Regions from separate parts of the Streptomyces sp. NPDC007095 genome, predicted to be linked through region 1. Evidence: riboswitches for the same ligand, from Rfam matches in the RefSeq annotation. Region 1 holds a riboswitch; each other region holds the start of a gene.
The links. Region 1 has a riboswitch for thiamine pyrophosphate ahead of thiO (glycine oxidase ThiO). Riboswitches for the same ligand answer to the same signal wherever they lie in the genome.
Positions count from the first base shown of each region.

Region 2: linked by a shared signal. The riboswitch ahead of ABZ656_RS28585 (thiamine ABC transporter substrate-binding protein) and the one ahead of thiO (glycine oxidase ThiO) in region 1 are both predicted to bind thiamine pyrophosphate.
Region 3: linked by a shared signal. The riboswitch ahead of thiC (phosphomethylpyrimidine synthase ThiC) and the one ahead of thiO (glycine oxidase ThiO) in region 1 are both predicted to bind thiamine pyrophosphate.
Region 4: linked by a shared signal. The riboswitch ahead of ABZ656_RS10410 (cytosine permease) and the one ahead of thiO (glycine oxidase ThiO) in region 1 are both predicted to bind thiamine pyrophosphate.

Region 1 covers NZ_JBEYFS010000261.1:1,112-3,308, forward strand. The annotation lists gene thiO (glycine oxidase ThiO) at 1-1,181, opposite strand, end outside; TPP riboswitch at 1,179-1,290, opposite strand; gene ABZ656_RS49440 (FAD-dependent oxidoreductase) at 1,472-2,197, shown strand, end outside.
Region 2 covers NZ_JBEYFS010000092.1:21,473-23,669, forward strand. The annotation lists gene rlmN (23S rRNA (adenine(2503)-C(2))-methyltransferase RlmN) at 1-983, shown strand, start outside; TPP riboswitch at 1,073-1,192, shown strand; gene ABZ656_RS28585 (thiamine ABC transporter substrate-binding protein) at 1,275-2,197, shown strand, end outside.
Region 3 covers NZ_JBEYFS010000004.1:48,535-50,731, forward strand. The annotation lists gene thiC (phosphomethylpyrimidine synthase ThiC) at 1-824, opposite strand, end outside; TPP riboswitch at 817-994, opposite strand; gene ABZ656_RS02635 (YibE/F family protein) at 1,066-2,197, shown strand, end outside.
Region 4 covers NZ_JBEYFS010000022.1:2,655-4,851, forward strand. The annotation lists gene ABZ656_RS10400 (intradiol ring-cleavage dioxygenase) at 1-68, shown strand, start outside; gene ABZ656_RS10405 (maleylacetate reductase) at 74-1,156, shown strand; TPP riboswitch at 1,221-1,315, shown strand; gene ABZ656_RS10410 (cytosine permease) at 1,305-2,197, shown strand, end outside.

The DNA of each region.
Region 1 (2,197 bases):
GTGCTGAAGCGCCCGGGGGTGAAGGGGCGGGCCTCTTCCGGAAGCTCGCCGGTGGTCAGGACGTGCGCCATGGCGTCCCCGGTGACGGGCGTGAGCAGGACGCCGTTGCGGTAGTGCCCGGTGGCCAGCAGCAGCCCGTCGAGCGCGGTCGGGCCGAGCAGTGGCGCGTTGTCGGGCGACCCCGGCCGCAGGCCCGCGCGCGTCTCGGTGAGCGGCAGCTCGGTGATCCCGGGCACCAGCTCATGGGCGTCGCGCAGCAGCTCGTAGACCCCGCCCGCGGTCACCGTCGTGTCCCAGCCCAGCTCCTCGCTGGTGGCGCCCACGACGAGCTCACCGTTCTCCCGCGGCACCAGATAGACCTGGCTGCCGCGCACCACGGCCCGCACGGTCCGGCTCAGGAACGGGGCGTACCGCTTCGGCACGGTCAGCCGCAGCACCTGACCCTTCACGGGCCGTACGGGCGGCAGTACGTCGGCGGGCACGCCCGGGAGCTTCCCGCTGAGGCTCCCGGCCGCGAGTACCACCTGCCCCGCCGCCAGCTGTTCACCGTCCGTCGTGACGACCCCGGCGGCCCGGTCCCGTACGACGGTCAGGCGCTCCGCCCACGTCCGGTGGAACTTCACTCCGGCCCGCTCGCATGCCGTGACCAGGGCCTTCGCGAGTCGGCGCGGGTCGATCTGGTGGTCTTTGTCGACCCGCAGCCCGCCGCGCACGCCCGGCGCGAGCATCGGCTCCAGACGGCGGCACTCCCGGCCGCTGAGCCACTCCGATTCGAGCCCCGAGCGGTGTTGCAAGGCATGCAGTTCGCGCAGGTGGGCCCGGTCGTCGGCGTCCATGGCGACGGCCAGCGTGCCGCACCGGCGGTAGCCGAGGTCCTGGCCGCTCGCCTCGGTGAGTTCGGCGGCGAAGTCGGGATAGCGGCGCGCGGAGGCGAGGTTCAGGCCCAGCAGGGTCTGCTCGCCGTAGTGCAGCTCGGTGACGGCGGCGAGCATTCCGGCGGCCACCCGTGCCGCTCCGCCGCCCGGCTCGGGGTCCACGACCGCGACGGTGAACCCGCGCTGCGCGGCCCGCCAGGCGGTCACGAGACCGATGATCCCGCCCCCGATGACGAGGACGTCCGAGGTACGTGCGTCCGATGACGGCGCATCCGATGAACGTGCAGGTGTACGCGTAGGCGACATGGGCGTCCAGCCCCTCCCTTCGCCGGCATGACCCGGATCAGGTTCGTACGGTCGGAGGCCGCCAGCCTCCCTCTCAGCCCGGTGCGTCCGGGCTCCCGCGAGTGCTTTACGTTCGCCACCCTAGCCCGCTGCCGTATGTCTCAGTAAGGGAGCCTCCGTCCAGAGCCCGTTCGCGGGTCGGTACGCGCACGCGGTCCGCGTACGACGAGCAGGACGGCGAGATCCGTTGTGGAACAGGTCACTGCGCACGTCCCCTGACTGACAGATTGTCAGTTGTCTATGGTGATCAGGTGAGCGAGCAGACGCGGGCACAGGTGCGGACGCAGGGGCGTACGGCACGGCGGGTCGTCATCGTGGGCGCGGGCATGGCCGGCGTGCAGACGGCGGTCGCCCTGCGGGAACAGGGTTTCACCGGGGACGTGACGCTGATCGGCGCCGAGCCGCACCAGCCGTACGACCGGCCACCCCTGTCCAAGGCGGTGCTGCTCGGCAAGGCCGAGGGCTCCGCCTTCGACATCGACTTCGAGGCGCTGGGCATCGAACTGCGACTCGGCTGCGAGGCGCTGGGCCTGCGCCCCGCAGACCACGAGCTGGACACCGAGGCAGGACCGGTGCCGTACGACGTCCTGGTCCTCGCGACCGGCGCGGAACCGATCCAGCTGCCCGGCGCACAGGGCGTCCCCGGCGTCCATCTGCTGCGGACCCTGGACGACGCCGAGCGACTGCGCCCCGTGCTCGCCCAGCAGCACGACATCGTGGTCGTCGGGGCGGGCTGGATCGGCGCGGAGTTCGCGACGGCGGCGCGCGAGGCCGGGTGCGCGGTCACGGTCGTCGAGGCCGCCGACCGGCCGCTGGCCGGGGCGCTGCCCGCGGAGGTGGCCGCGCCGATGACCGCCTGGTACGCGGACAGCGGCGCGTCGCTGCGCACCCACGCGCGCGTGGAGCGTGTCGAGCCCGGTGCGGTGGTCCTCGACGACGGCTCGCGGGTGCCGGCGGGTGCCGTGGTCGTCGGTATC
Region 2 (2,197 bases), on a different contig from region 1:
TTCGCGCCAAGCAGCTCTCGCAGCACTACTTCGCGCGGTTCGCGCACGACCCCGTGGAGTGGACGGACATCCCGGCCGCCGCGCGCGGCAAGCTTCAGGAGGCGCTGCTTCCCGAGCTGATGACGGTCGTGCGGCATCTGTCGACCGACCAGGACACCACCCGCAAGACCCTGTGGCGCCTGTTCGACGGCACGCTCGTAGAGTCCGTGCTGATGCGCTACCCGGACCGGGTGACCATGTGCATCAGCTCGCAGGCGGGCTGCGGGATGAACTGCCCGTTCTGCGCCACCGGACAGGCCGGGCTGGACCGGAATCTGTCCACGGGCGAGATCGTGCACCAGATCGTGGACGGGATGCGGGCCCTCCGGGACGGCGAGATCCCGGGCGGTCCGGCGCGGCTGAGCAACATCGTCTTCATGGGCATGGGCGAGCCGCTCGCCAACTACAAGCGGGTCGTGGGCGCCATCCGCGCGCTCACCGACCCCGAGCCGGACGGGCTCGGGCTCTCGCAGCGCGGGATCACCGTGTCGACGGTCGGGCTGGTGCCCGCCATCCACCGGTTCTCCGACGAGGGCTTCAAGTGCCGTCTCGCCATCTCGCTGCACGCCCCTGACGACGAGCTGCGCGACACCCTCGTCCCCGTCAACACGCGGTGGAAGGTGCGCGAGGTGCTCGACGCAGGCTGGGAGTACGCGGCCAAGTCCGGGCGCCGGCTGTCCATCGAGTACGCCCTCATCCGGGACATCAACGACCAGGCATGGCGTGGTGACAGGCTCGGGCGGCTGCTCAAGGGCAAGCCCGTGCACGTCAACCTCATCCCGCTGAACCCGACGCCGGGTTCGAAGTGGACCGCCTCGCGGCCCGAGGACGAGAAGGCGTTCGTCGAGGCGATCGCGGCTCACGGGGTGCCGGTGACCGTCCGGGACACCCGTGGCCAGGAGATCGACGGGGCATGCGGACAGCTGGCCGCGACCGAGCGATAGTCTGATCGGCGGCAGTGCCCGGCGGCGCCTTTTCTGCCAGCTGGTGCCGGCCACTGTCAGTCAGTGCAATTCCATATTCCGACATCTTCATATTCCGACAGGGGAGCGCCACAGCGCTGAGAGTGCGGTAGCCGGAGCAACCGGTGGGCCGCAGACCCTCTGAACCTTGCCCAGGTCATTCTGGGTAGGAAGTTCGGGCATCACTCAAGCTGTTGCGCCCTGCCCGGGAACCTTCCGAGGATCCCGGGCAGGGCCGCGTCTCTTCCTGGTCATCCCAGGAGGAATTCAGTGATCACCAAGAGGACGACCACGGCCATCGCCATCGGGCTGGGCCTCGTCACGCTGTCCGCGTGCGGGTCCTCCGACAGCGGCGGCGCCGGGGACTCCAAGACCGTCACGCTCGTCAGCCACGATTCGTGGGCCGTGTCGAAGAGCGTGCTGCAGGACTTCGAGAAGCAGTCCGGGTACAAGGTCAGGGTCCTCAAGGACGGCGACGCCGGGCAGGCCGTCAACAAGGCCATCCTCACCAAGGACAACCCGCAGGGCGACGTCTTCTTCGGCGTCGACAACACACTGCTGTCCCGTGCGCTCGACAACGGGCTGTTCCAGTCGTACGAGGCCAAGGGCTCCGACCAGATCGTCCAGCAGTACCGGATCGACCAGGACAAGCACCGGGTCACGCCCATCGACTCCGGTGACATCTGCGTCAACTACGACAAGGCCTACTTCAGCAAGCACAAGCTGGCCCCGCCCGCCTCGTTCGACGACCTGATCAAGCCCGCGTACAAGAACCTCCTCGTCACCGAGAACGCGTCCACGTCCTCGCCCGGCCTCGGCTTCCTGCTCGGGACCGCCGCGAAGTACGGGGACGACGGGTGGCAGGACTACTGGAAGAAGCTCAGGGCCAACGGCGTGAAGGTGGTCGACGGCTGGGAGCAGGCCTACAACGACGAATTCTCCGGGTCCGCGGGCGGCAAGAAGGCCAAGGCCGACCGGCCCCTGGTCGTCTCGTACGCCTCCTCCCCGCCCGCCGAGGTGATCTACGCGGACCCGAAGCCGAAGACCGCGCCGACCGGGGTCGCGAGCGGCACCTGCTTCCGCCAGATCGAGTACGCGGGGCTGCTGAGCAACGCGAAGAACACGAAGGGCGGCAAGGCGCTTCTCGACTTCCTCATCGGCGTCAAGTTCCAGGACGACATGCCGCTGAACATGTT
Region 3 (2,197 bases), on a different contig from region 1:
TCCACCTTCTCCAGAGCCTGGTAGAGCGGCACCGTGCCGATGGGGACGGGGGAGTTGCGCAGAACCCATTCCCGCGTGGTGTGGATATTGCGGCCGGTGGACAGGTCCATGACCGTGTCCGCGCCCCAGCGGGTGGCCCAGGTCATCTTCTCGACCTCCTCCTCGATGGAGGAGGTGACGGCGGAGTTGCCGATGTTGGCGTTGACCTTCACCAGGAACCGCTTGCCGATGATCATCGGTTCGATCTCCGGGTGGTTGACGTTCGCGGGCAGCACCGCGCGACCGGCGGCGATCTCCTCGCGTACGACCTCGGGGTCGACGTTCTCGCGGACCGCCACGAACTCCATCTCGGGCGTGATCTCGCCCCGCCGGGCGTACGCGAGCTGCGTGACCGCCTCTCCGGAACGGCCTCGACGTGGCTGGCGCGGCCGCCCCGGGAAGACCGCGTCGAGGTTGCGCAGGCCCCCGCGCGGAGCGGTGTGCTTGATTCCGTCGTCCTCGGGACGGACGGGACGGCCCGCATACTCCTCGGTGTCACCGCGGGCGATGATCCAGTTCTCGCGCAGCGGCGCGAGGCCCCTGCGTACGTCGGTGTCGACGACCGGATCGGTGTACGGGCCGGAGGTGTCGTACAGCGTGACGGACTGCCCGTTGGTGAGATGCACTTGACGGACCGGCACCCGCAGATCGGGGCGCGAACCCCCGACGTATCCCTTGTGCCAGCCGATGGACTTCCCGGCCTCCCGTGGCTGTTCGCCCTCGGGCGGGGCAGGCGCCTCGCCGATCTGGCTGGAGGCAGGCGTGCGTACGTCCTTGTTGGTCATGAGACCTACTCCCTACGCCGGCATTACCCGGTAACAGGTTCGGCGGTCGACGCAGCGGATTCCGTCTGCAGACGTCCCTTGTGAAACATCACTCGTTCCACGTGAAACATCGCTAAGACGAAGGTCAGCGCCCTCTCAGCCCGGTGCTCCGAGCTCCCGCGTGTGCAAAGGTGACTCCACGCTAGCGTCATATCTGGCGCGGTGAACAGAGGGCCATCACCGTTCTTGCGATGATCGGTCGGTGACCACAACGCAGCAGCCCCCGTTCCCGCCGTCCGAGCCGCCGCGCCGACGCGGTCCCGGAGACGGCTATGGACCTGGTCCCGGAGACGGCCACGGACGCGGGCCGGGCAGTGGCCTCGGTCCGGGGGGCGGGCATGGGCACGGACCGGGTGCGGGACACGGGCACGGCCCCGGGGACGGACACGGACATGGGTCTGGGGACGGGCCTGGGAATGGACATGGGCCTGGGGACGAGCACGGGTCTGGGCACTCGCACAGTCACAGCCATGGGCCCGCCACGCCCGTCTCCAAGCATCTGCGCAAGGTCATCGCGGCCATTCTGATCCCCTTCGCCGCCGCGGTCGTTGTGGGTCTCGCGGTGCTCTGGCCCGGTGGCGCCCCGTCCCACGAGCGCACCGGCGTCGGCTTCGACCGGCAGACCCAGCAGGCCACGGTCACCAAGGTCGACAAGGTCAGCTGCAAGTCCGTGAACGCGTCGGGGGAGACCCCGAGCGGCGACACATCCACCGCCGAGGGCTCCTCCGCGCAGCAACAGGCGACGGGCGACTGCAAAAAGGCGACGATCCGGATCGACACCGGCAAGGACAAGGGCCGTACGTTCACGGAGATCATCCAGCCCGACCAGTCACGGCAGTTGCACGAGGGCGAGAAGGTCGTGGCCGCGTACGAGCCCTCCGCGCCCAGGGACCTGCAGTACTCGGTCACCGATGTGAACCGGAAGTTCCCGATGGCGCTGCTCGCCGGGATCTTCGCGCTGGCCGTCGTGGTGGTGGGCCGGATGCGCGGTGTCATGGCGCTGGTCGCACTGGCCATCAGCTTCGTGATCCTGACCTTCTTCATCCTGCCCGCGATCCTGCAGGGCTCGAATCCGCTGGTCGTGGCCGTGGTCGGGGCGAGCGCCATCATGCTGATCGCGCTCTACATGTGCCACGGCCTCTCGGCCCGTACATCGGTGGCGGTGCTCGGCACCCTGCTCTCCCTGGTGCTGATCGGCATCCTCGGCTCGGAGTTCATCGGCTGGGCGGCGCTGACCGGCAACACGGACGACAACACCGGTCTGATCCATGGCCTGTATCCGTCCATCGACATGAGCGGTCTGCTGCTCGCGGGCGTCATCATCGGTTCGCTCG
Region 4 (2,197 bases), on a different contig from region 1:
TCGGCGTCCCGAACCCCTTCCGCCACGCCCGCTTCGACCTCGTACTGGAACCGGAACGAGCACCATGACCGACATGAACACCCCGCTCGACTTCTCGTACGAGACCCAGCCCGCGCGGATCGTCTTCCGGCCCGGCGCCGCCGTCTCCGCGACCCCCGACGAGGCCGCCCGGCTCGGGCTGCGCAGGGTGCTGGTGGTCTGCGGCGGCAGGGGCGAGGACACGGCACGCGCGGTCGCGGACGCCCTGGGCGACGCCTGCGCGGGGCTGCACGCCGAGGCCCGGATGCACGTACCCGTAGAGGTCGCCGACCGGGCCGTCGAGGCGGCGCGCGCGGCAGGCGCCGACGGGTGTGTCGCGGTCGGCGGTGGCTCGGCGATCGGCCTCGGCAAGGCGATCGCGCTGCGCACCGGCCTGCCCCTGATCGCCGTGCCCTCCACCTACTCCGGCTCCGAGATGACCCCGGTCTGGGGACTCACCGAGCACGGCGCCAAGCGCACCGGACGCGACCTCGCCGTCCAGCCCCGCAGCGTCGTCTACGACCCCGAGCTCACCCTCTCGCTCCCCGTGCCCCTCACCGTCACCAGCGGCGTCAACGCGCTCGCCCACGCCGTCGAGGCCCTCTACGCGCCCGACGCCTCGCCCCTCGTCTCGCTCATGGCCGAGGAGGGCGTACGGGCGATGACAGGGGCCCTGCCGCTGGTGGCCGCCGCCCCAGGCGACCTCGACGCGCGCGGCCGGGCCCTGTACGGCGCCTGGCTCTGCGGCGCCTGTCTCGGCGCCACCACCATGGGCCTGCACCACAAGCTGTGCCACGTTCTCGGCGGCACCTTCGGCCTGCCGCACGCCGAGACGCACACGGTGGTCCTCCCGTACGCCCTCGCTTTCAACGCGCCCGCCGCGCCCCGGGCGATCACCGCGCTCTCGCGGGCCCTGGGCTGCACCGACGACGTCCCCCATGCCCTGCGGGCGCTGGCCGGGGACCTCGGTGCTCCCCGGAGCCTCGCCGAACTCGGTCTCAAGAAGACCGACCTGGCGGTGGCCGCCGAACAGGCCGTCGCACAGACGTATCCGAACCCGCGCGAGGTCACCGTGGACGGTGTGCTGGCGCTGCTGACGGCGGCGTACGAGGGCAGGGAGCCGAGCGCCGACGCGTAGCAGCGGTGCCGTGCGGACCCCTCCCCCTGGGGCATACCGCGCCCGCCGGGCTATCCTGACCGCCGAACCGGACACGGGGTGCCCCGCACGAGGGCTGAGATCACACCCGTCGAACCTGAACCAGTTAGGACTGGCGGAGGGATGTCTCATGTCGTTGCCGTATGCCCGTAACGCTCGCGCTGAGGTGGCCGTCGGAGGCCCGCAGGGCGTATTCGACGGGCGGATGCCCACCGCCCCTGGGGATCTGCACGTCGAGGCGCGCGGAATCGCCCCGGTCCCGGAGGACCACCGCTACGGCGGCCCCGGCCGTCTGTTCACCGTGTGGTTCGCCCCCAACCTGACCATGACCGGCGTGTTCACCGGCACCGTCGGCATCGCGCTCGGCCTGGACTTCTCCACCGCGCTCGCCGCCGTCGTGCTGGGCACCCTCCTGGGGGCGGTTCCGACCGCGTACCTCGGCACCTGGGGGAGCCAGACCGGCGCCGGACAGCTGCCGCTCGCCCGCCTCGCGTTCGGCCGGGCCGTGGTCGTCCCCGGCGCCCTGCAGTGGCTGTCGTCCATCGCCTGGGACGCGCTGATCGGCCTCTTCGGCGGGGACGCGCTGGCCCAGCTGTGCGGCTGGCCGTTCTGGCTGGGTGTGCTCGTCATGATGGCGGCGCAGGGGGCGCTCGGCGTCCTCGGCTACGAGGCGATCCACCGGCTCCAGACCGTGATGACCTTCGCCCTCGCCGCCGCGTTCGTGGCCCTGACCGTGAAGCTCCTGAGCGGCGCCCACACCACCCCCGCCGCAACCGCCCATGGCGCCGACCGGGCCGGGGCCTTCGTCCTGACCTGCACCATCGCGCTCAGCCTTGCGCTGTCGTGGGCCCCGTACGCGAGCGACTTCAGCCGCTATCTGCCGCGCACGGCGTCCCGCCCGCGCATGTTCTGGTACACCCTGGCCGGCGTCAGCGTGTCCTTCGTGGCCGTCCAGGCGCTCGGACTGTGGGGCGCAGCCGTCTTCACCGACCAGACCGCCCGCGGCGTCGACACCCTGCTCGG